Regions from separate parts of the Geodermatophilus sp. URMC 64 genome, predicted to be linked through region 3. Evidence: predicted binding sites of a transcription regulator. Region 3 holds the regulator's gene; each other region holds the start of a gene.
What was found. The regulator LexA, encoded in region 3, represses DNA repair genes until DNA is damaged. The targets are predictions, from matches to a motif close to TCGAACANNTGTTCGA.

Region 1 (6,625 bases), 1.9 Mb from region 3:
GGCCGGTGGTGGACGTCGCCCGGCTGCTGCGCCTCCACCTCGGCGACGGGGCGATCGACGGCCGGCGGGTGCTGGCCCCGGAGACCGCGCAGGCGATGCGGGACATCCGGACCCCGGGCCGGCCGTTCGACCTGGGGCTCGGCTGGTTCCGGCGCGCGGCCGATCGGTCCGCGCGGCCGTCGTTCGTGGAGCACTGGGGCACCGGGGGCGGCTTCTGGAACGCCGTGCGCCTCTACCCGGACCTCGGCCTCGGGATCGCGCTCATGGCGAACACCAGCCGGCGCTACGACCACGACGCGCTCATGCGGGCTCTGGTCTCGATCGTCGGCCGGTGACTCGTCGGTGCCGGCCGGCGTCAGTGGCCCGAGCTGCCGGGGCTGGAGTGCCACAGCTTGCGCGGCGCGGCGGCCCGGCGGGCGGCGAGCTTGGTGTCCTCGCCGGCCGGCTTGATGTCGGCGTAGGGCGACATGCGGAAGCCGGTCGGGTGCACCAGCACCGGCCGCACCATGACCGGCCGCGAGCCGTGCGACGCCGCCGCGCCGGCGATCGCCCGCTCGGTGTACTCCCCCGGCGTGGCCATCTGCTCGGCGACCGCGGCCAGCCCGCCGGCCTCCCACGCCTCGTGCAGCGCCGGCAGCTCCCACGCCCCGGTCGCCCGCAGCGACACCCCGCGGGGGCCGGTGCGGCGCACCACCCCGCGGATGACCAGCAGCCACGAGTGGAACACCGTCGCGGCGTAGGGACCCTGCACGTCCTCGAAGAAGGTCGAGTCGGTGCAGCCGGTGCCGTCGTCGAGGGTCACGAAGACGACCCGGCGGCCGGAGCGGATCGGCGGGGTCTGCGTCGCCACCTTCACCCCGGCGACCAGCACCTCGGCCTCGCTGCGGCAGGTCAGCATCTGGCTCGCCGGCACCGCGCCGAGCTCGGCGAGGAACCGCCGGTAGAAGTCGATGACGTGCCGGCTGGCGTCCAGGCCCAGCACCTCGAGCTCAGCGCGCACCAGTTCGGCGTCGGTGAACTCGGGCAGCCCGCTGCTGTCGGCCCACCCGGGCGCCGCCTCCTCCTCGGGCAGCTCCAGCCCCATGAGGTCCATGCCCATGAGGTCCAGGCTGAGCTGGCCGCGGGCGCCGGCCCGGGCGCCGCTGCGGGTCCACCGGTCGAGCTCGCCGATCTGCAGCAGCAGGTCGCGCCGGTTCACCTGGTGACGGCGGCGGGTCGGCCGGCCGGCCTCGCGGTCGCGCAGCCCGAAGCCGTAGAGGGAGTCGAACCCGCCGGCCAGCACCAGCCGCTCCACCACCGGCCGGGACACCGACGCCCGCTGCCAGAAGTCGGCCAGCGACCGGAACGGCTGCCCGTCGACGATCCGGCCCACCTCGTCGGCGGAGATGCCCTTCACGTCGGTCAGCGACAGCCGGATGCCGTAGCGGGACGGGTCGGGCATCGACGCCGGCATCCACTCCGGCCGCAGCCGGCGCCCCTCGTCCGCCTCGTCCGGCTCCTCCTCGTCGCTGAGCCGCTCGACCCGGTAGGTGTCGGCCGAGGCGTTGACGTCGAGGCCCAGCACCCGGATGCCGAAGTTGCGGGCGTCGTCGAGGATCAGCCGCTTCGGGTACATGCCGGGGTCGTGGGTGAGCACCCCGGCGAGGAAGGCCGCCGGGTGGTGCGCCTTGAGCCAGGCCGACTGGTAGGTGGGCAGCGCGAAGGCCGCGGCGTGCGCCTTGCAGAAGCCGAACGAGCCGAAGGCGGCCAGCACCTCCCACACCCGCTCGGCGACCTCGACCGGGTAGCCGGCCTCGAGCACGGCAGGCATGAACCAGGCCCGGACCTCCGGATGGGCGTCCTTCTCCCCCAGCGCGCGGCGCACCTCGTCGGCCTCGGCCAGGGACACCCCGGTCATCCGGGCCACGATCTGCAGCACCTGCTCGTGGAAGACGACCACGCCGGCGGTCTGCTCGAGGCAGAACTCGAGGTCGGGGTGCGGGTAGACCACGTCCCGCCAGCCGTTCCGGGCCATGAGGAACGGGGTGACCATGTCGCTCTTCACCGGCCCGGGCCGGAACAGCGAGATGTCGATGACGATGTCCTCGAACGTCTCCGGCCCGAACTTGCCGACCAGCTCGCGCTGCCCCGGCGACTCGATCTGGAACATGCCGAGCGTGCGGGTGCTGCGGATCAGCTCGAACGTCGTCGGGTCGTCGCGCGGGATGGCGTCGATGTCCACCGTCTCGCCGTCGACCCGCTGGATCTCGTCGAGCGCGTGCGCGATCGCCGACTGCATCCGGATGCCGAGCAGGTCGAGCTTGAGCAGCCCGAGCTCCTCGACGTCGTCCTTGTCGAACTGGCTCATCGGATAGCCGAGGAAGCTGTTCTCCACCGGCGTGCGGTCCAGCAGCGTGGCGTCGGAGAGCAGCACCCCGCACGGGTGCAGGGCGATGTGCCGGGGCAGCCCGTCGAGCCGGGCGACCAGGTCGAACATCAGGTCGAGGTCGCCGGTGCCGCCGCCGCGCTTCGAGCCCATCCGGCTGGCCCGCAGCTCCGGCAGGTCGCGCAGCGCGGCGTGCACCTGGTTGGCCCGGATGTGCGGGAACGCCTTGGCGATGGCGTCGACCTCGGCGATCGGCATGCCCAGCGCGGCGCCGACGTCGCGGATCGCGTGCCGCACCCGGTAGGTGTCCATCATCGAGATGCAGCTGACCCGGTGCGCGCCGAAACGCTCGAGCACCGCGTCGTAGACCTCCATGCGCCGGGCGGACTCCACGTCGATGTCGACGTCGGGCAGCTGGTGGCGCAGCGGGGAGAGGAAGCGCTCCATCAGCAGCCCGTAGCGGATCGGGTCGACGTCGGAGATGCCGAGCAGGTAGGTGACCAGGCTGCCGGCGCCCGAGCCGCGCGCCGCCGCCCGGACCCGCAGGCTCTTGATCAGGTCGACCACGTCGGCGACGGTGAGGAAGTAGGAGGGGTAGCCGAGGGAGTCGATCACGCCCAGCTCCTCCTCCAGCCGGACGCGCACCCGCTCGGTCAGCGCCATCCCGCGGCGGCCGAGGCCGGCCTCGCAGCGGGCGCGCAGCACCTGCGACGGGCTCATCCCCCGCTCGGCGGCGGTGGTGACGACGTCGAGCTCGGGATAGCGGACCGTGCCGATGCCGAGGTCGGCGGTGACGTCGACGGCGCACTGCTCGGCCAGCCGGGCGGTGCCCTCGAGCAGCCGCAGCGCGGCGTCGCGGTCGGGGCCGACGAGGTCCTCGGCGACCTCGGCCATCTCCTTGCCCGACTTCAGGTAGCCCTCGGCGGTGCGCCGGTCGACGTGCCGCAGGTCGAGCGGGACCAGCCGGCGGGACGCGTCGAGCACGTCGGCGGTCGGCGCGTCGAGGGCGTCGACGTAGCGGACGGCGTTGGTCAGCACCACCGGCACCTGCTGCTCGGCGGCGAAGCGCAGCATGACTGCCGCCCGGGCCCGGTCGCCGCGGCCGCGGTGGTGGACCAGCTCGACCGCCAGCCGGCCGGGGCCGAACACCGACCGCCAGGCGGCCAGCACGGCGGCGGCGTCGTCGGCCCGGCCGTCGGCCAGCGCCCGCCCGACCGGGGAGTCGGGGCCGAGCAGCGCGACCAGGCCGGGCGCGTGCTCGGCGGCGAGCGCCAGCGAGCTGACCGGCTCGCCCCGCGTGCCGCGCAGGTGCGTCGCGCTGGTCAGCCGGCACAGCGAGCGCCAGCCTTCGCCGTCGCGGGCGAGGAAGGTGACCCGCGGCAGCCGCGGGTCGACGCTCGCGCCGCCCCGGGCGGGCACCCGCCGCCCGGCGGGCCGGCCGAGCCGGGCCGCCCCCGATCCGTCGCCCAGCGGCCGGGCCAGGGGGCGCGGGACGGCGGAGTCGACGGCCGGTGCCATCGCCAGGTCCACCCCGAAGATCGGTCGCACCCCGGCCGAGCGGCAGGCGAGCGCGAACTTGACCGCGCCGTAGAGGCCGTCGCGGTCGGTCAGCGCGAGCGCCGTCATGCCGTGCTCGGCGGCCCGGGCCACGAGGTCGGCGGGGTGGTTGGCGCCGTACCGCATCGAGTAGCCCGAGGCGACGTGGAGGTGGACGAAGGGGTCGGCGCTCACCTTCGGTGGTCGGACCCGCCGACCACCCGCGGGCGGGTGGAGGCGGTGCGGACCGGCTCGGGAGAGAGGGTGCCGAGGGTGTGCTCGACGACGGTGAGGAACGCCCGGACGTCGCGGACCAGGTCGTCGGCCTCCCGCTCGGTGACCGCGCGGGAGAGGCCGGCCTCGGCCGCGGCCCGCTTGGCGGCACCGGCGGCGAAGAAGGTGGCCCACTCCCCCAGCTCCGGCGCCACCTGACCGAGCAGCACCCACGCGCTGCGCGGCCGGCGCCGCCCGGCCTCGGGCCGGGTGCGGGCGGCGAGCACGGCGGCGGCTGCGCGCAGCGCACCCAGGTGGGCGGTGGCGTACCGGCGCCGGGGGTCGTCGGTGCAGCCCGCGGCCTCGGCCAGCGCGCGGTGGGCCTGGTCGAGGAGCGCGGCCGCCGCCGGGGGCAGAGGCGGCGGCAGCGGCAGCTGGTCGGCGGGCATGACTCGCGCGGCGCCCATCAGTCGTGCACCCGCACGAGCCACCAGCGGTTGCCGGCGGCGTCCCAGGACAGGTCGTAGACGCCGGCGAAGCTCATCCGCGACCGGCCGGCCCGCACCGCCTCCACCCGCCACACCTCCCGGGAGGCGACCAGCTCGGCCGAGGCACCGCCGGAGGAGCTCACGGCGTGCTGCTGCCACCAGGGGGCGGTCTCCACCCAGGAGTCGAGCAGCTCCCCCACGACGTAGCGCGACCCGCCGCGCCAGAACTGCACCGGACCCAGCGGGCCGCGCTCGACCTGCACCTCCTCGCCGACCCGACCGGCCGGCCCGCCGAGCACCCGGCTCATGGCACACTCCCCTGTCTCGCTCTCCCGCCAACGCCGTCCGGCCCACCGCCCCGGGCGGGGAAGGACCCGAGAGCGGCGGGTGTCGGCTGTGTCCGAAGCCTGCTGATCGAACGCATGTTCGAACACGGAGAAGTAGACCTGACGCGGCCGCGCCCGTCAAGTGGTGCGCCGCCCGTGTCCCGCCGCCGACCGCGCCGGATCGGGGCGCGCGGGCCGCGGGGCCGGTGGCAGGATTCCCCCATGACCCGTCCCGCGCACCCACGGGTCGCCGAGGTCGCCGAGCTCCTCGCCGCCTCCGGAGCAGCCGGGCAGGTGCGCGAGCTGCCGGGCAGCGCCCGCACCGCCGCGGCGGCCGCGGCCCAGCTCGGCGTCCCCGTCGGCGCGATCGCCAACAGCCTGCTGTTCGACGTCGACGGCGAGCCCCTGCTCGTCCTCACCAGCGGCGGGCACCGCGTCGACGAGGTGCAGGTGGCCGGGCTGCTCGGCGTCCCGCACGTCCGGCGGGCCTCGCCCGACTTCGTCCGGGAGCACACCGGGCAGCCCATCGGCGGGGTGGCCCCCATCGGCCACCCCGAGCCGATCGGCACGCTGGTCGACGTGGAGCTGGCCCGCTACGAGCGCGTGTGGGCCTCGGCGGGGCATCCCTCGGCGGTCTTCCCCACCACCTACGAGGAGCTGCTCCGGCTCACCGCCGGCACGGCCGCGGAGGTGGCCGGGGGCATGCTCGATCCCGACGTCGAGGAGGCGGTCGGCCCATGACCGGCACCCGGCCCACCGCACGGGTCACCGAGCTGCCCGTCTCGTGGATCCGCGAGCACATGCACGAGGCCCTGGCCATCTACGGGCTGGCCATGGGCTACGACCCCTCGGTCGTCGCCGGCCGCTACGGCTACGCGATGCAGCACACCGAGCGCCCGGGCTTCCGCGCCGTCGGCGCGTTCGCCGAGACGCCGGAGGGCGAGCAGCTCGTCGGCTTCGGCTACGGCTACCTGGTCGCCCCCGGCCAGTGGTGGCACGACCAGGTGCGCGCCGCGCTCGACCGCCGGACGGCGAAGCGCTGGCTGCCCGGCGCCTTCGAGGTGTGCGAGCTGCACGTCCACCCCGAACACCAGAGCCGCGGGCTGGGCCGGCAGCTGCTGCACGCCCTGGTGGCCGGCCTGCCGCATCCGGCCGCACTGCTGTCCACCCCCGACGCCGACACCAAGGCCTTCCGGCTCTACCACGCCGACGGCTTCGTCGACCTGGCCCGCGGCCACCACTTCCCCGGGGACTCGCGGCCGTTCGCCATCCTCGGCGCGCGGCTGCCGCTGCGCGCGCCGGCCCCCGACGCCTGACCCGCGTGCCGGACCGCCGCCCCGACGACGTCGCCGACGCCGTCGTCGTCGGCTCGGGCCACAACGGGCTGGTCGCGGCCTGCTACCTGGCCCGCGCCGGCCTGTCGGTCGAGGTCCTCGAGCGCGACGCCGTCCTCGGGGGCGCGGCCTCGACGGTGGAGCGCTGGCCGGGCGTGCGGGTCGACCGCGGCTCCAGCGCGCACGTGATCATCCGGCACAGCGGGATCGTCGAGGAGCTCGACCTGGCCGCGCACGGGCTGCGCTACGTCGACTGCGACCCGTGGGGCTTCGCGCCGGGTGACCCGCCCCTGGTCTTCCGGAGAGACCTCGACGCCACCTGCGCCTCGATCGCGGCCGCCTGCGGTCCGGACGACGCCACGG
Region 2 (6,625 bases), 990 kb from region 3:
GAACGATGAGGAGAAGCTCCGTGACCACCACCCGCGCCGTCCCCACCCCGCCGGCCACGCGCCCCCGGATCCCCGTATTGCCGGCCGTCTCCGCCGTCTTCTCGATCCTGCTGGGCAGCGTCACCGCGGTCGCCGGGATCGTGTTCTCGTTCCTGGAGGGCGGCCCCTGGGCGTACGTCGCCGTCCCCGCGTTCTCCGCCGCCCTCGTCGGCTGGTGGTACGGCGGGTTCGGCCTGCTGCGCGGTTCGCGGCGCGGCTGGGTCGTCGGGCTCGTTCTGCTGTCGGCGCTGTTCTGCTTCGGCGTCTACAAGATCCTCTGGGTGCACGAGACGGAGGCCTACCTGTTTCAGTCGCTGAACCTCGTCGGGTTCGCGCTGCACCTGGCCGCGCCCACCCGCCGCTGGGCGACGCGGTGACGGCTCGATCCGGTGTGATTGACCTTTCGGGTGAGCCGGGACGAAGGACCCTGCCCCCCGGGCGCGTCGTTCGGCACGGTTGGTGCGCACCGAGCTCACTGACGGCTCGCCGGGGATGCCGTGCCGTCGCCTCGGTCCCCTGTTCGCACCTACCGCTGCCGGAGGTAGCGCATGCCCGCTGTCGTGGTCGCCCCCAGCCCGGTCGCGACGTTCCCCCGCCGGATCCGCGGCGAGGCACCGGACGGCCGCCCGTGGGAGCTGCTCACCAGCCGCACCGGCGTCTCCGTGGTGACCGACGCCGGCCGGCTCGCCGAGGCGCAGGTGGCCGAGGAGCAGGAGCGGGTCGTCGTCGACTTCTGGGCCGACGCCCCCGGGCTGTCCGCCGACATCGGCGCCCGCCTGGTCGGACAGGCGTTCGCGCACCCCGCCGTCCGCGCGCACCGGCCGATCCTGGTCACCCTGCCACGCGGGGAGAGCTCGGTGCTCGAGCACGTCCAGGCGCATCTCGACGGTGCGCGCTCGCACGTCGCCGGCGTCACCTGCCTGGTCGAGGGGCGAGTACGCGAGGCCCCGTCGGGCTGCTGAGAACGGCGCTCCGCGGCCATGGACGGCCGCGGTGATTCCGCACTAGCTTGGTCGGGAAAACCCAGCCCGAGCAGGCGAGGAGTGGCCGGCGATGACCGCGTCGACACACCAGATGGACCCGACCTTCTACCGCAGCCCCTCCGAGGCGATCGCGGCGCCGACCGAGCAGCTCGCCTACGTGGTGGCGTTCGACCGCGCGGGCGAGAAGCCGGACGCGCTGACCGTTCTCGACACGGATGCCGCGTCACCGACGTACGGGCAGATCGTGGGCTGGGTCGACCTGGACCACACGATCGGCGACGAGCTGCACCACTTCGGCTGGAACGCCTGCTCCAGCGCACTCAAGCACGAGGGCCACGACATGGGCTCCGACGGCCTGCAGCGCCGGTACCTGCTGCTGCCCGGGCTGCGCAGCTCCAACATCCATGTCTACGACACCCACCCGGACCCGCGCTCACCCCGCCTGCACAAGATGATCGAGGCCAAGGAACTGGCCGAGAAGGCCGGCTACTCCCGGCCGCACACCCTGCACTGCGGACCCGACGGCGTCTTCCTCACCTGTCTGGGCGGCGCCGACGGGGCCGAGGGTCCTGGCGGTATCGCGCTCCTGGACCACAACACCTTCGAGGTCCTGCGGGCCTGGGAGACCGACCGTGGGCCGCAGTACCTGGCCTACGACGCCTGGTGGCACCTCAACCAGAACACGCTGATCTCCAGCGAGTGGGGCACGCCGGCGATGGTCGAGAACGGGCTGGTGCCCGAGCTGCTGCTGGGCGGCAAGTACGGCCACGCGCTCCACTTCTGGGACCTCGCCGAGGGCCGCCACCAGCAGACCGTCGACCTCGGTACCGAGCACCAGATGGTGCTGGAGCTTCGGCCGTCGCACGACCCCGAGGCGACGTGGGGCTTCGTCGGCGTCGTCGTCTCCACCGCGGACCTCTCCGCCTCGGTGTGGCGCTGGTTCCGCGACGGCGAGGAGTGGAAGGCCGAGAAGGTCATCACGATCCCCGCCGAGCCGGCGGACCCCGACGACCTCCCGCCGGCGCTCAAGCCGTTCGGCGCCGTTCCGCCGCTGGTCACCGACATCGATCTCTCGGTCGACGACAAGATGCTCTACGTCTCGTGCTGGGGCACCGGTGAGCTCAAGCAGTACGACGTCTCCGACCCGGCGAACCCGCGCGAGGTCGGCTCGGTGCACCTCGGCGGCATCGTGCGCCGGACCGCGCACCCGGCGGCGCCGGACCAGCCGCTGGCCGGCGGCCCGCAGATGGTCGAGGTCAGCCGCGACGGCCGCCGCATCTACATCACCAACTCGCTCTACGGCGCCTGGGACGACCAGTTCTTCCCCGCCGGCGTCGGCTCGTGGATGGCGAAGATCGACACCGACGCCTCGGCGGGTGGGCTGAGCATCGACGAGCGCTTCTTCCCGGCCGGCGACGACTGGCGCGGGCTGCGGCCGCACCAGACCCGCCTGCAGGGTGGCGACGCGTCCAGCGACTCCTACTGCTACCGCTGATCGAGGAGGTCCTCGCCCCCGCGCAGGTGCTCCGCGAGCACGGCGGCGAGCACCTGCGGCGGGACGACGTGGCCATGACCTTCGATGACCCGGTGACGGCCGTCGGGCAGCAGGTCGGCCAGTCGCCTGCTCACCTCTCGCATGAACGGCGGGCTGTCGCCGCCGACGAGGACGAGGCCGGGCCGTGTCGCTCGGGCTGCGAGGCTTTCCGGGACCTCGCCCCCGGTCTCGATGTCACCCATCACCGCTGAGTCGTAGGCCAGCGTCGGCGCGAGCGCGGTGAGCTCCGCCCATCGGGATGTCGCCCGCATCTCGTCGATCATCTCGTCAGGCATCCCGGTGAGGCGGCAGAACGTCTCGATCGCCTCCGCGTTCCTGTTCTCCCCGAGCAGGTCGCGGAGGGTACGCCCGTAGCGTCGCGCCTCGTCCTGCGCCGTCTCGTCCTCGGGCGAGTAGGGCGGATCGTGGAGGACGAACGCGCGCGCGGCCACGCCAGCCGCGACGGCATGGAGGACCAGGCCGGCTCCCGAGGAGTGTCCGTAGAGGTGGGCCCAGCCGCCGACCTCGTCGATCAGTGCGGCGATGTCCTCGATCTCGCGATCGATCGCATAGGGAAAGGTGTCCCCGCTGTCGCCGCGACCTCGGCGGTCGTAGTTCACGGTCCGGAAGTGCGAACCGAGCGCCTGCGCAGTGGGACGCATGAGGGCGCGGTCGCACGTCGCCCCGCACACCGTGATCAAAGGTGGGCCGGAACCGAAGACCTCGTAGGCGATGGACGTTCCGTCCGCGGAGATGACCGTCTCGTGCGTCATGCAGGGTGGACCGGAGATCGGCGCGCCGCTCATCGCCGGGTCCGGCTCAGGTTGCCCGCGCACGGCCGCGCCGGCATGCACCCTTCAGGTCGGGCGTTCGGCTCGGGCGCCGTGCTGTTCACACCGCAGCGGACTCACCCGGCGCGGGCGAGCCTCGGGTCGTCGGCGGGTGGCCGGATCACCAGGATCTCGGTGCCGTCGGGGCGGTAGGTGTGCCATCGGCCGGCGGTATCTCGCTCGATCCGGAAGCCGTGGTGCACCTGGGTGTGGTGCCGCTCGCACAGCAACCCGGAGTTCTCCAGGTCGGTCTCGCCGCCGAAGAGCCAGTGGATCACGTGATGAACCTCGCACCAGTGGTGCGGCGCTCCGCAGCCGGCGAACACGCAGGTCTCGTCGCGGAGTTCGACCGCCGTGCGCAGGCCCGGGGTGACCAGCCGCTGGGCCCGGCCCAGGTCGAGCAGCTCACCCTCGGCGGTGCGCAGGTAGCGGCGCAGCTCGGCGTCGCAGGCGACCTGCCGGGCCCGGGCGGCGGAGACCACCCCGCCGAAGCCCAGGCTCGCCGCACCCCTGCCGACTTCCGGGTCGGCCAGGTCGGCGGAACCGATCTTGACCGCGACGTGCGGCTTGACGGTGCGCAGCAGCGGCAGCGTGCCACAGCCGAGGTGAATGTCGCAGAGCTGGACCAGGGCGTCGGCCTGCTGCTGGGACCGGGTGCGCTCGTCGCCGGCGGGCCGGTGGGCCTGCAGGATCGACTCGATCGCCGCCTGCAGCTTCTCCATGCCGAGGGCGTCGAGGTGGAAGCGGCCGGTGCCCGACCCGTCGGCGTGCTTGGCAAAGGACAGGAACCGCTCCTCGGTCGGATCGGGCTCGGGGCCGTCCTCGTCGAGCCGCTCGAGCAGGGTGTGCACCAGCCGCACCAGCTCCTCGTGCTTGTGCCCGGCGGCGAAGCGGGCGAGCACGCCGGCGATGCCGGCCAGGTCGCCGTCCCGTTGCACGATCAGCGCGGCCGCCCGCGGCCCGGTGATCCTGGCGATCACGGCCACCTGATCGGCGGTGAGCTCCCCGGCCGCGTGCGCCGCGGCCACCGCGGGCAGCTGCTCCAGCGCCCGGCCGTTGCGCACCACCTGCGCGGCGGCGGCACCCGAGAGCCGGCAGTGCCCGCGCAGCCACGACTGCGCGGTCGCCATCCCGTCCCCGGCGAACACCTGCCTGCTGTCCGCGGTCCGCACCGTGCGCGCCAGCTCCGCCTGCGCCCGGTTGATCACCTCGACCAGGCCGCGGGTCCGCTCGAGCAGCTGCGTCGAGGACTGTGCGTGGAGGTCGTCGGAGGCCCGCTCCTCGAGCGCCGTCAGCACGCCGTTCACGACACCTCCTCGCCACTCGAACAGACGTACGAAGAATACCTCTGAACGGCAACTTGCACGACCTGAACCCCCAGGTCAAGCGGCTGTCCACAGATTCCGTCGGGGGCCCGCGTCGAGCGACCCGGACTGTCGGCACCCGTCGTTAGCCTCCCCGCCGACCACTCCGGAGGTGACCATGGCCCAGCAACGGACCTACCCGCACGGCGTGACCTGCTGGATCGACTGCGAGTTGCCCGACCTCGACGCCGGTCGCGCGTTCTACGCCGGGCTCTTCGGATGGACCCTGACCGACGCGATGCCACCGGACGCGCCGGGCTCGTACCTGATCGCCACCCTGGACGGCCGGGACGTCGCCGCGCTGGCCCCGGCGCGGGCCGGCTCGATGGCGCAGTGGAACACCTACGTCGCCGTGGACGACGTCGATGCCACGGTGGCCGCCGTCCCCGAGCGGGGCGGAACTGTCCTCGCCCCGCCTGCCGACGCCGGACCGGCCGGCCGGGGGGCGAGTTGCGCGGATCCCTTCGGAGCCCGGTTCCGGTTGTGGCAGGCGGGCCGGCGGCTCGGCGCGCAGCTCACCAACGCGCCCGCGACGTGGAACTTCAGCGACCTGCACACCCCCGACCGCGACGCGGCGATGGCCTTCTACGCGCCGCTGTTCGGCTGGGTCGCCGTCGACATGGAGCAGGGCGCCGGGACGATGATCCAGGTGCCTGGCTACGGCGACCTCCTCGCGGCGACCGTCGATCCGGGGATCCACGAGCGCCAGGCCTCCGCCCCGGCGGGCTTCGCCGACGTGATCGGCGGACTGCTCGTGGTCGAGCCCGGCGAGCCGGCGCAGTGGCACGTGACCTTCACGGTCCAGGACCGCGACGACAGCGCCGCCGCCGCCGAACGCCTCGGCGCCACCGTGCTGCGCTCCGACGAGAGCCTGTGGACCAAGACCGCGCTGCTGCGCGACCCCGAGGGGGCCGAGTTCACCGTCAGCCAGTTCACCCCGCCGGACGGCGACTGGTGAGCCGGCACCCTTGACAGCCGCACAGGAGGCGACGAGCGTCCCGGCCCACCCGTGCGCGGAAGGGGCCCTCCGATGACGGATCCCATGACCGACCTGCTGGAGCGCGAGCTGGCGGCGGTGTCCGCCGTCCTGGACGGGCTCACCGACGAGGACTGGACGCGGCAGACGCACCTGGTCCCGGAGGGCGGCGTCCCGCACTGGCGGGTGTCCGACCTCGTCGGGCACATCGACATCTCGATCGGGCTCACCCTCAACCTGCTCAACACGGTGCAGGAGGGCCAGCCCGGCCGGGACCGGGTGTCCTTCTTCATCGCCGACCGCAGCCAGGTCGCCCCGGTCGTCTACGACTACGCCGTCAAGCACGCCGCCGATCAGACCCGCGAGAGCCTGGTGCGGCAGACGAAGAGCACGTTCGCCCGCAGCCTGGACGGCATCCGCGAGCACGACCGCACCACCATCGGCTCCGGCTTCTTCGCGCTGATGACCCTCGAGGAGTGGGTGCCGACCCGCGTCGTGGAGGCCGTCGTCCACGGCATCGACGTCACCGACGCGCTCGACCGGCCGACGGTCGCCACTCCCGAGGGCATCGCCCTCACCGCGCGGATCCTCGACGAACTGCTGGCCCGCCGGACGGTGGCCGGCCGGCCCGCCGACCTGACCGACGACGAGGCGTGGGTCCGGGCCGCGTCGGGACGCCGCGACCACCCGGACCCGCGCCTGCCGCTGATCGTCTAGGCCGGTCCCACGCCCAGGTGGTCGCGCAGCGTCGTCCCCGTGTAGTCGGCGCGGAAGACGCCCCGCTCCTGCAGCAGGGGCACGACGCGGTCGACGAACGGGTCCAGCCCGCCGGGTGTGATGTGCGGAACGAGGATGTAGCCGTCGGCCGCGTCGGACTGCACCAGGTCGTCGATGGTCGC
Region 3 (6,625 bases):
GCTGACCGGGCCGGACGCGGTGCCGCCGGAGGAGAGCAGCTCCTTCGAGGAGCGGATGCGGGAGAGGTTCAGGCCGGCGCCGGAGCCGCCCTTGAAGATCAGCCCCTCCTCCCGGTACCAGTTCAGGATCGAGTCCATCGTGTCGTCGACGGCGAGGATGAAGCAGGCGCTGACCTGCTGCGGCGCGCTCGTGCCGACGTTGAACCAGACGGGCGAGTTGAAGCTGAAGTACTGGTGCAGCAGCATCCAGGTCAGCTCGTGCTCGAAGATCTCGGCGTCGCCCTCGGTGGCGAAGTAGCCGTACTCGCGGCCGGCCGCCCCGTAGGTGAGGACGACGCGGTCGATGAGCTGGCGCAGGCTGTTCTCGCGCTGCGGGCTGCCGACGGCGCCGCGGAAGTACTTGGTCGTGACGATGTTGGTCGCGTTGATGCTCCACTCGGCGGGGAACTCGACGCCGCGCTGCTCGAAGTTGATCGAGCCGTCACGCCAGTTCGTCATGACGACGTCGCGGCGCTCCCACGTCACCTCGTCGTACGGGTGCACGCCCGCGGTCGTGAAGACCCGCTTGACCTTCAGGCCCTTCCCCCGGGCTGGCGCCTTGCCCCCGCGACGTGCTCGGGTGGGGGTCAGGCGGTCGTCGGTCTCGGTCATGAGTTGGAGCTCTCCCTTGGTGCGGCTGCGGCTGGGGAAGCGCCGCGATCGGTGGTGCCCTGACTGGTGTGTAGCGGGTGGTGCTGACAGTTCTCAGGTGCCGGTGGACGGACGGCCGCCGCCCCGGCGGCGGGACGGCGGGACGTCGGGCTGCATCCCCGGCAGCGGCGGGGTGCCGCCCGGCAGGTGCCGGGCCCGCAGCTCGGTGATCTCCTTCTCGAAGTCCTCGAGGGAGTCGAACGCCCGGTAGACGCTGGCGAAGCGGAGGTAGGCCACCTCGTCCAGCTCCCGCAGCGGCCGCAGGATCGCCAACCCGACCTCGTGGCTCGGCACCTCTGCCGCGCCGCTGGCCCGGATGGCGTCCTCGACCTGCTGGGCCAGCTGGGCCAGCTGGTCCTCGTCCACCGGACGGCCCTGGCAGGCCCGCCGGACCCCCGCGACGACCTTGGCGCGGTTGAACGGCTCGCTCACCCCGCTGCGCTTGACGACGGCCAGCACCGCCTCCTCGACGGTGGTGAACCGGCGCCCGCAGGCGGGGCAGGAGCGGCGGCGACGGGTGGTCGCCCCCTCGTCGGCCTCCCGGGAGTCGATGACCCGGCTGTCGGGGTTGTGGCAGAACGGGCACCGCACGGCGATCCACCTCCTTCCGGAGCCTCGCTAGCAGAGCCTGTCCGCCGGCGGCGCCTGTGGACCCTCCTGGGGACATCCGGTGGACGTCCGGGGGAGAACCTGAGGGCGCCGTGTGGACGGACTCACAGCTCTGCAACTACTAGATGTAGGGGAACCCTAGGCAGGGCCCCACTACATGTGCAAGAGGACGCACGCGCGTTGTGTTCCACCGAGACCCGCCCGTGACCTGCCGCAACAACTCGCCGCAGCCGTCACACGACACGCCGCGCGACGCGCCCGCCGGCTGGCCGGTGATGCGGTAGAGGGGCATGCTGCGCGACACCGCGCCCGGTCCGGCGGGGCCGGGAAGGGCTCGATCCGACGGCCGGCGGACCGCCGGCCTCAGACGCCGGTGAGCGTGTCGTCCCAGCGCGCGCTGCGCGGTTGCGGCACCGACTCGCCCCGCCCGACGCCACCGAGCCGCATCGGCCGGGTGAGCAGGTCCGGCTCGAGCGACGGCGCGCCGGGCTCACTCCAGGAAGCGCCGGACACCCCGGGCCAGGTGTCGTCCGACCGGGCGCCCCAGGCCCCGGCAGCGCGGGCGGCGGGCGTGCGGACGTCGACCGGCGAGTCGGTCACCGCGGGCCAGACGCCGGTGTCGGCGGCGCGGTGCCGGCCCGATCCGGACGGCGACGCCGGGGCCCGGTGCCGCCCCGCCCGGACCCCCACCGCCGGGAACTCGGCGGTCTCGCCGACGACCCGCGAGTCGGCGCGCCGCCGGCCGGCCGGGTGCACCGCGCGGCTGGCGGCGTCCTCGCGGACGGCGGGCAGCTCCCGAACCTCCCGGGCCGGGCGCGCGCCGGGCGCCGCGGGCCGGCCGCGGCGGACCGGCCCGGTGGCGGAGACTCCGGAGAGGCGCAAGCTCCGCGTGGCCGCCGGGTCCTCCGCCGGGGCCTCCGCGGGCTCCGGCGCGACGGCGAGGTGCGGCTCGGGCAGCCGCAGGCTCTCGAGGTCGGTCCAGGTGGACTCCTCGACGCCACCCATGGTCAGGCGCACCCAGACCTGGCAGGCGCCGCCGGCGTCGTGCCGCCAGCCGAGGAGCGACCCGGGCAGCCACTCCCCCGCCGCGTACACCTCGACGTTCTGCGGCTGACTGGTGAACACCGCTGCACGACTCTCCATGGCGCCTGACACGCGACGACGGTAAGCGGTGAGACCAGTACGGAGCGTGAAGGCACGGGTACTGAGGGTTGACGAAGTCAGCGCCCGGATGTTGTCGGAGTCTTCGCGGGACGAGTCGGAACCCGGGACCACACCCTGCGCTCACGGCAGCTGGAGGACCTGACCCGGGACGACACCCGCACCCTCGAGCCGGTTGAGCTGCTGGATCTCGTAGACCACCGCGCGCACGTCGTCGCCCTCGTCGGCCACTGCGGCCGCGATCGACCACAGCGTGTCACCCGGCTCGACCACCACCGTGCTCACGCCCGCGAGACGCAGGTCGTCCCCCGCGCCGCCGGTGACCAGCGGACCGACCCAGGAGCCGAGGCCGACCGCCGCCGCCAGCCCGAGGACGACCAGCAGCCGGCGGGCACGCCGGGTCAGGCGCAGCGGAGCCGCGGACGGGCGTGAGGGCGTGGCGCAGCCGCCCCGGACCGGGCGCCCGGTCACCGAGGGCCGCCCGGACGGCGCGGAGGACGCCGGCCGGGCCGGCGGGGCGAGCGGGGACGGCGAACGGCCCACCCGCTCGCCGGGCCGGACCGACCGTTCCGCCCGCACGGGCCGCGCGGCCTCCATCGGGCGATCACCCGTGACGGACCGGAGCGAGGGCCGCCAGGGCGCCTGCACCGCCTCGTCGAAGTCCAGGACTGCCTGCTGCACGCTTGCCACGACCCTCTCCTCCCGCCGATCCCGACATCCCGTCACGGTCGAACGCCTGTTCGAATCGAACGTCCGTGCGAATGTCTACCGGAGGGGCCCGACAGAAGCGACCCGACGCGTCGGGACTTCGAACGTGTGTTTGAAAATTCCGTTCGACAGCGCTACGGTCTGCCACCAAGGACGGACGGACGGCGCGATCCGGCGACGGGGCCGGCGGCGAGGAGGAGACGTGGCGGGCACGAGGGGGACGTCCGGCGGTCGCCGGACGGCCGGTGACGGCGCCGGCACGACCGGCCGGCGCCGTGCGGCGGAGACGGCCGGCACGACGACGGACGACGCACCGGCCGCCGTGCGGTCCTTCCCGGACCGGGGCGAGGCCGGCGACGGCCTGACGCAGCGGCAGCGGCGGGTGCTCGAGGTCATCCGCGACTCGATCGAGCGGCGGGGCTACCCGCCGTCGGTGCGCGAGATCGGCGAGGCCGTGGGACTGTCCTCGGCGTCGTCCGTGGCGCACCAGCTCTCGGTGCTGCAGAAGAAGGGCTGGCTGCGCCGCGACCCCAACCGGCCGCGCGCCCTCGACGTGCGCCTGCCCGGCGAGCACGGCCCGGCCGCGCTCCCGGCGGCGGAGGAGACCGGCACCGCCGCGCCGACCTACGTGCCGCTCGTCGGCCGGATCGCGGCCGGCGGCCCGGTTCTCGCCGAGCAGGCGGTGGAGGACGTGTTCCCGCTGCCCCGCGAGCTGGTCGGTGAGGGGACGCTGTTCATGCTCAAGGTCGCCGGCGACTCCATGGTCGAGGCGGCGATCTGCGACGGCGACTGGGTCGTGGTCCGGCAGCAGCCCACCGCGGAGAACGGTGAGATCGTCGCCGCCATGATCGACGGCGAGGCGACGGTGAAGACCTACAAGCGCCGCGACGGGCACGTGTGGCTGCTGCCGCACAACCCGGCGTACGAGCCGATCCCCGGGGACGACGCGACGATCCTCGGCCGGGTCGTCACCGTCCTGCGCCGGGTCTGAGCCGACGACGGCGCGGGGCTCAGACGGTCCCGCGCCGTCGGATCAGCAGACCGCCCAGCCAGACCACCACGGTGGCCACGGCGGCGGCGATGAGGCCCGCGGTGAACGCGGGCGGACCTGACGCGGGGTCGGCCTCGGCCGAGCCCTGCGCGGCGGCGGCGACCGGCGCCAGCTGCGCCGTGGCCGGCACGAGGGTCACGTCGCCGGGGAGGCCCTCACCGGCGACCACCAGCTGCCGGTCGTCGGCGCTGAAGCTGATCGCCTCCCCCTGTGGAGCCGAGGGCAGCGCGATCCGCACGGGCGCCGCACCCAGGGCGCCGGCCACGTCGGAGCCGGACAGCGGCCAGACGTAGGCGTCGGTGTACGTGCGCAGCGCGAGCAGCGTGCCGTCACGCGACACCGCTCCCCCGGTGGCCATCAGCTGGCCGGCGCGGCCGACGGGACCGCCGTCGGTGCCGGTGAGCGTGAAGTTGACCGAGGCCACCCTCTCCAGCGCCACCGTGCCGCCGTCGGCCAGGGCGGCGGTGGGCCGGTAGACGCCGCTGGCCCCGAGGATCTCCTTGGTGACCAGGTACGGCGTCCCGTCCGGCGCCAGCAGCAGCGACTCGGCGTCGTGCGGCCCGTCGGGGTAGGTCATGCGGAACACCCCGGTCGACCCGTCGGGCCGCAGGGCGAGGAGCGCGACCGTGGGCCGGTCGGCCCGGTTGTCCCCGATGTCGGCCAGCCACACGGTGCCGTCGGCACCGACCGCGAGGTCCTCAGGGTCGTAGGGGTCGACCGGCGCGGTGTGGACCTCGACGATCTGGCAGGCCGGGTCGAGCACGTAGACGGCCAGCTCCACGCCGCCGTCGTTGATGGCCACCATGCGGTCGCCCAGCACCACCAGGCCGGACAGCTCCCCGAGCCGGGGATCGGTCACCTGGCACAGGGGATGCGGCGCGGTGGCGTCGGCCGCGGCGGCCTCCTCCGCGGCCGCGGGGACGGCGCCGGCGACCACGAACGCCGTGGCCAGGGCCACCGCCGCCGGCAACGGACGCGCCCGCACGCGACTAGGCGGACCGCCGGCCGGCTCGGGCACGTACCCAGCGTGACAGAATGGACGCGTCGAGTGCATGCACCACGCCCAACAGCAGGATGCCCACGGCGCCGCCGACGACCGCGTCGGTAACCCAGTGGAAGTCCAGGGACACCATCGCCGCGCCCGCGGCCACGGGGCCGAGGATCGACAGCCACCGGAACGCCCGCTGCACCGGCGCGGGCAGGCCGAACTCGACCGCCTGCCAGCGGGCCACGCCCCACATCAGCACCGCGTTCGCGACGTGCCCCGAGGGGTAGGAGGCGCCGTCCCGGTGGAAGAACGACCCAGGGTAGGACGGCGCCGTGCGCCCGGCGCCGTACTTGAAGCCGTACACGACCGCGGTGAGCAGGGCGAGGGCGACGAGGACGCGCAGCAGCGGCACCAGCGTCCGGCGCCGCCAGCCGAGGTAGCCGACCAGCGCCGCCAGGACGATGAGGATGAACCCGCGCCCGCCGAGCTGGGTGACCGCCCAGACCGGCCAGTAGGCGCCCGACTCCTTGATGCCCCAGGAGCTGACCACCTCGGAGACGCGCAGGTCCATGCGTTCGAGCGAGCCACGGCTGAACAGGTCGACCGAGACGGCCACGGTGACCACGCCCGCCAGCGCGAGCAGCCACCACGGCGGCCGGCCCGGCGACACGACGGCCGGGGCCCGCGCGTCGCCGGCTTCGGCGACGACGGAGGCCTCACCGGGGCCCCGCCGCATCGCGCCGATCGTCACGGCGTCACGGTACCGGGTCCCGTGACCCGTTCGTGATCTCGACCTGCCCGAACGGCTCAGACCGATGGGGCGGCGAACTCCTCCAGGGTCGCGGCGAGGGCGCCGTCCACCCGCGCGGTCAGGCGCGTGCCACCGGTCTCGTGCTGCTCCGAGAGCACCTCGCCGTCGCGGTGCATGCGCGCGACCAGATCGCCGCGCCCGTAGGGCACGAGGACCTCGACGTCGACGTCCGGGTGCGGCAGCCGCGCGGCGATGATCTCGCGCAGCTGGTCGATCCCGTGCCCGGTGCGGGCGGAGACCCAGACCGCGCCGGGCAGCGCCTGGCGCAGGGTCAGGACGTCGTCCTCGGTCATCGCGTCGACCTTGTTCACCACGACCAGCTCCGGCACCGCCGACGCGTCGATCTCGCCGAGCACCGTGTGCACCGCCTGGATCTGCCCCAGCGGGTCGGGGTCGGACCCGTCGACCACGTGCACGAGAAGGTCCGCCGCGGCGACCTCCTCCAGCGTCGACCGGAAGGCGTCGACCAGCTGGTGCGGCAGGTGCCGCACGAAGCCGACGGTGTCGGTCAACGTGTACTCGCGGCCGTCCGGGGACTCCGCCCGGCGGACCGTCGGGTCCAGCGTGGCGAACAGCGCGTTCTCGACCAGCACCCCGGCACCGGTCA

Region 1: ACWIYF_RS16325 (DUF6504 family protein) is a predicted target of LexA. The motif match lies at 5,017-5,032, and genes of this name have one in related genera.
Region 2: ACWIYF_RS12225 (DUF222 domain-containing protein) is a predicted target of LexA. The motif match lies at 4,710-4,725, and genes of this name have one in related genera.

Annotation. Positions count from the first base shown of each region.
Region 1 covers NZ_CP199955.1:3,362,155-3,368,779, forward strand. The annotation lists gene ACWIYF_RS16310 (serine hydrolase domain-containing protein) at 1-335, shown strand, start outside; gene ACWIYF_RS16315 (DNA polymerase III subunit alpha) at 356-4,096, opposite strand; gene ACWIYF_RS16320 (SAV_6107 family HEPN domain-containing protein) at 4,093-4,581, opposite strand; gene ACWIYF_RS16325 (DUF6504 family protein) at 4,581-4,910, opposite strand; gene ACWIYF_RS16330 (YbaK/EbsC family protein) at 5,151-5,669, shown strand; gene ACWIYF_RS16335 (GNAT family N-acetyltransferase) at 5,666-6,244, shown strand; gene ACWIYF_RS16340 (phytoene desaturase family protein) at 6,250-6,625, shown strand, end outside.
Region 2 covers NZ_CP199955.1:2,485,394-2,492,018, reverse strand. The annotation lists gene ACWIYF_RS12245 (hypothetical protein) at 21-416, shown strand; gene ACWIYF_RS12240 (hypothetical protein) at 588-1,001, shown strand; gene ACWIYF_RS12235 (selenium-binding family protein) at 1,093-2,517, shown strand; gene ACWIYF_RS12230 (alpha/beta fold hydrolase) at 2,508-3,362, opposite strand; gene ACWIYF_RS12225 (DUF222 domain-containing protein) at 3,464-4,693, opposite strand; gene ACWIYF_RS12220 (VOC family protein) at 4,869-5,708, shown strand; gene ACWIYF_RS12215 (maleylpyruvate isomerase N-terminal domain-containing protein) at 5,781-6,443, shown strand; gene ACWIYF_RS12210 (NtaA/DmoA family FMN-dependent monooxygenase) at 6,440-6,625, opposite strand, start outside.
Region 3 covers NZ_CP199955.1:1,495,282-1,501,906, reverse strand. The annotation lists gene ACWIYF_RS07460 (vitamin B12-dependent ribonucleotide reductase) at 1-651, opposite strand, end outside; gene nrdR (transcriptional regulator NrdR) at 745-1,281, opposite strand; gene ACWIYF_RS07450 (hypothetical protein) at 1,663-2,454, opposite strand; gene ACWIYF_RS07445 (LysM peptidoglycan-binding domain-containing protein) at 2,584-3,150, opposite strand; gene lexA (transcriptional repressor LexA) at 3,371-4,159, shown strand; gene ACWIYF_RS07435 (hypothetical protein) at 4,179-5,204, opposite strand; gene ACWIYF_RS07430 (phosphatase PAP2 family protein) at 5,209-5,958, opposite strand; gene hflX (GTPase HflX) at 6,015-6,625, opposite strand, start outside.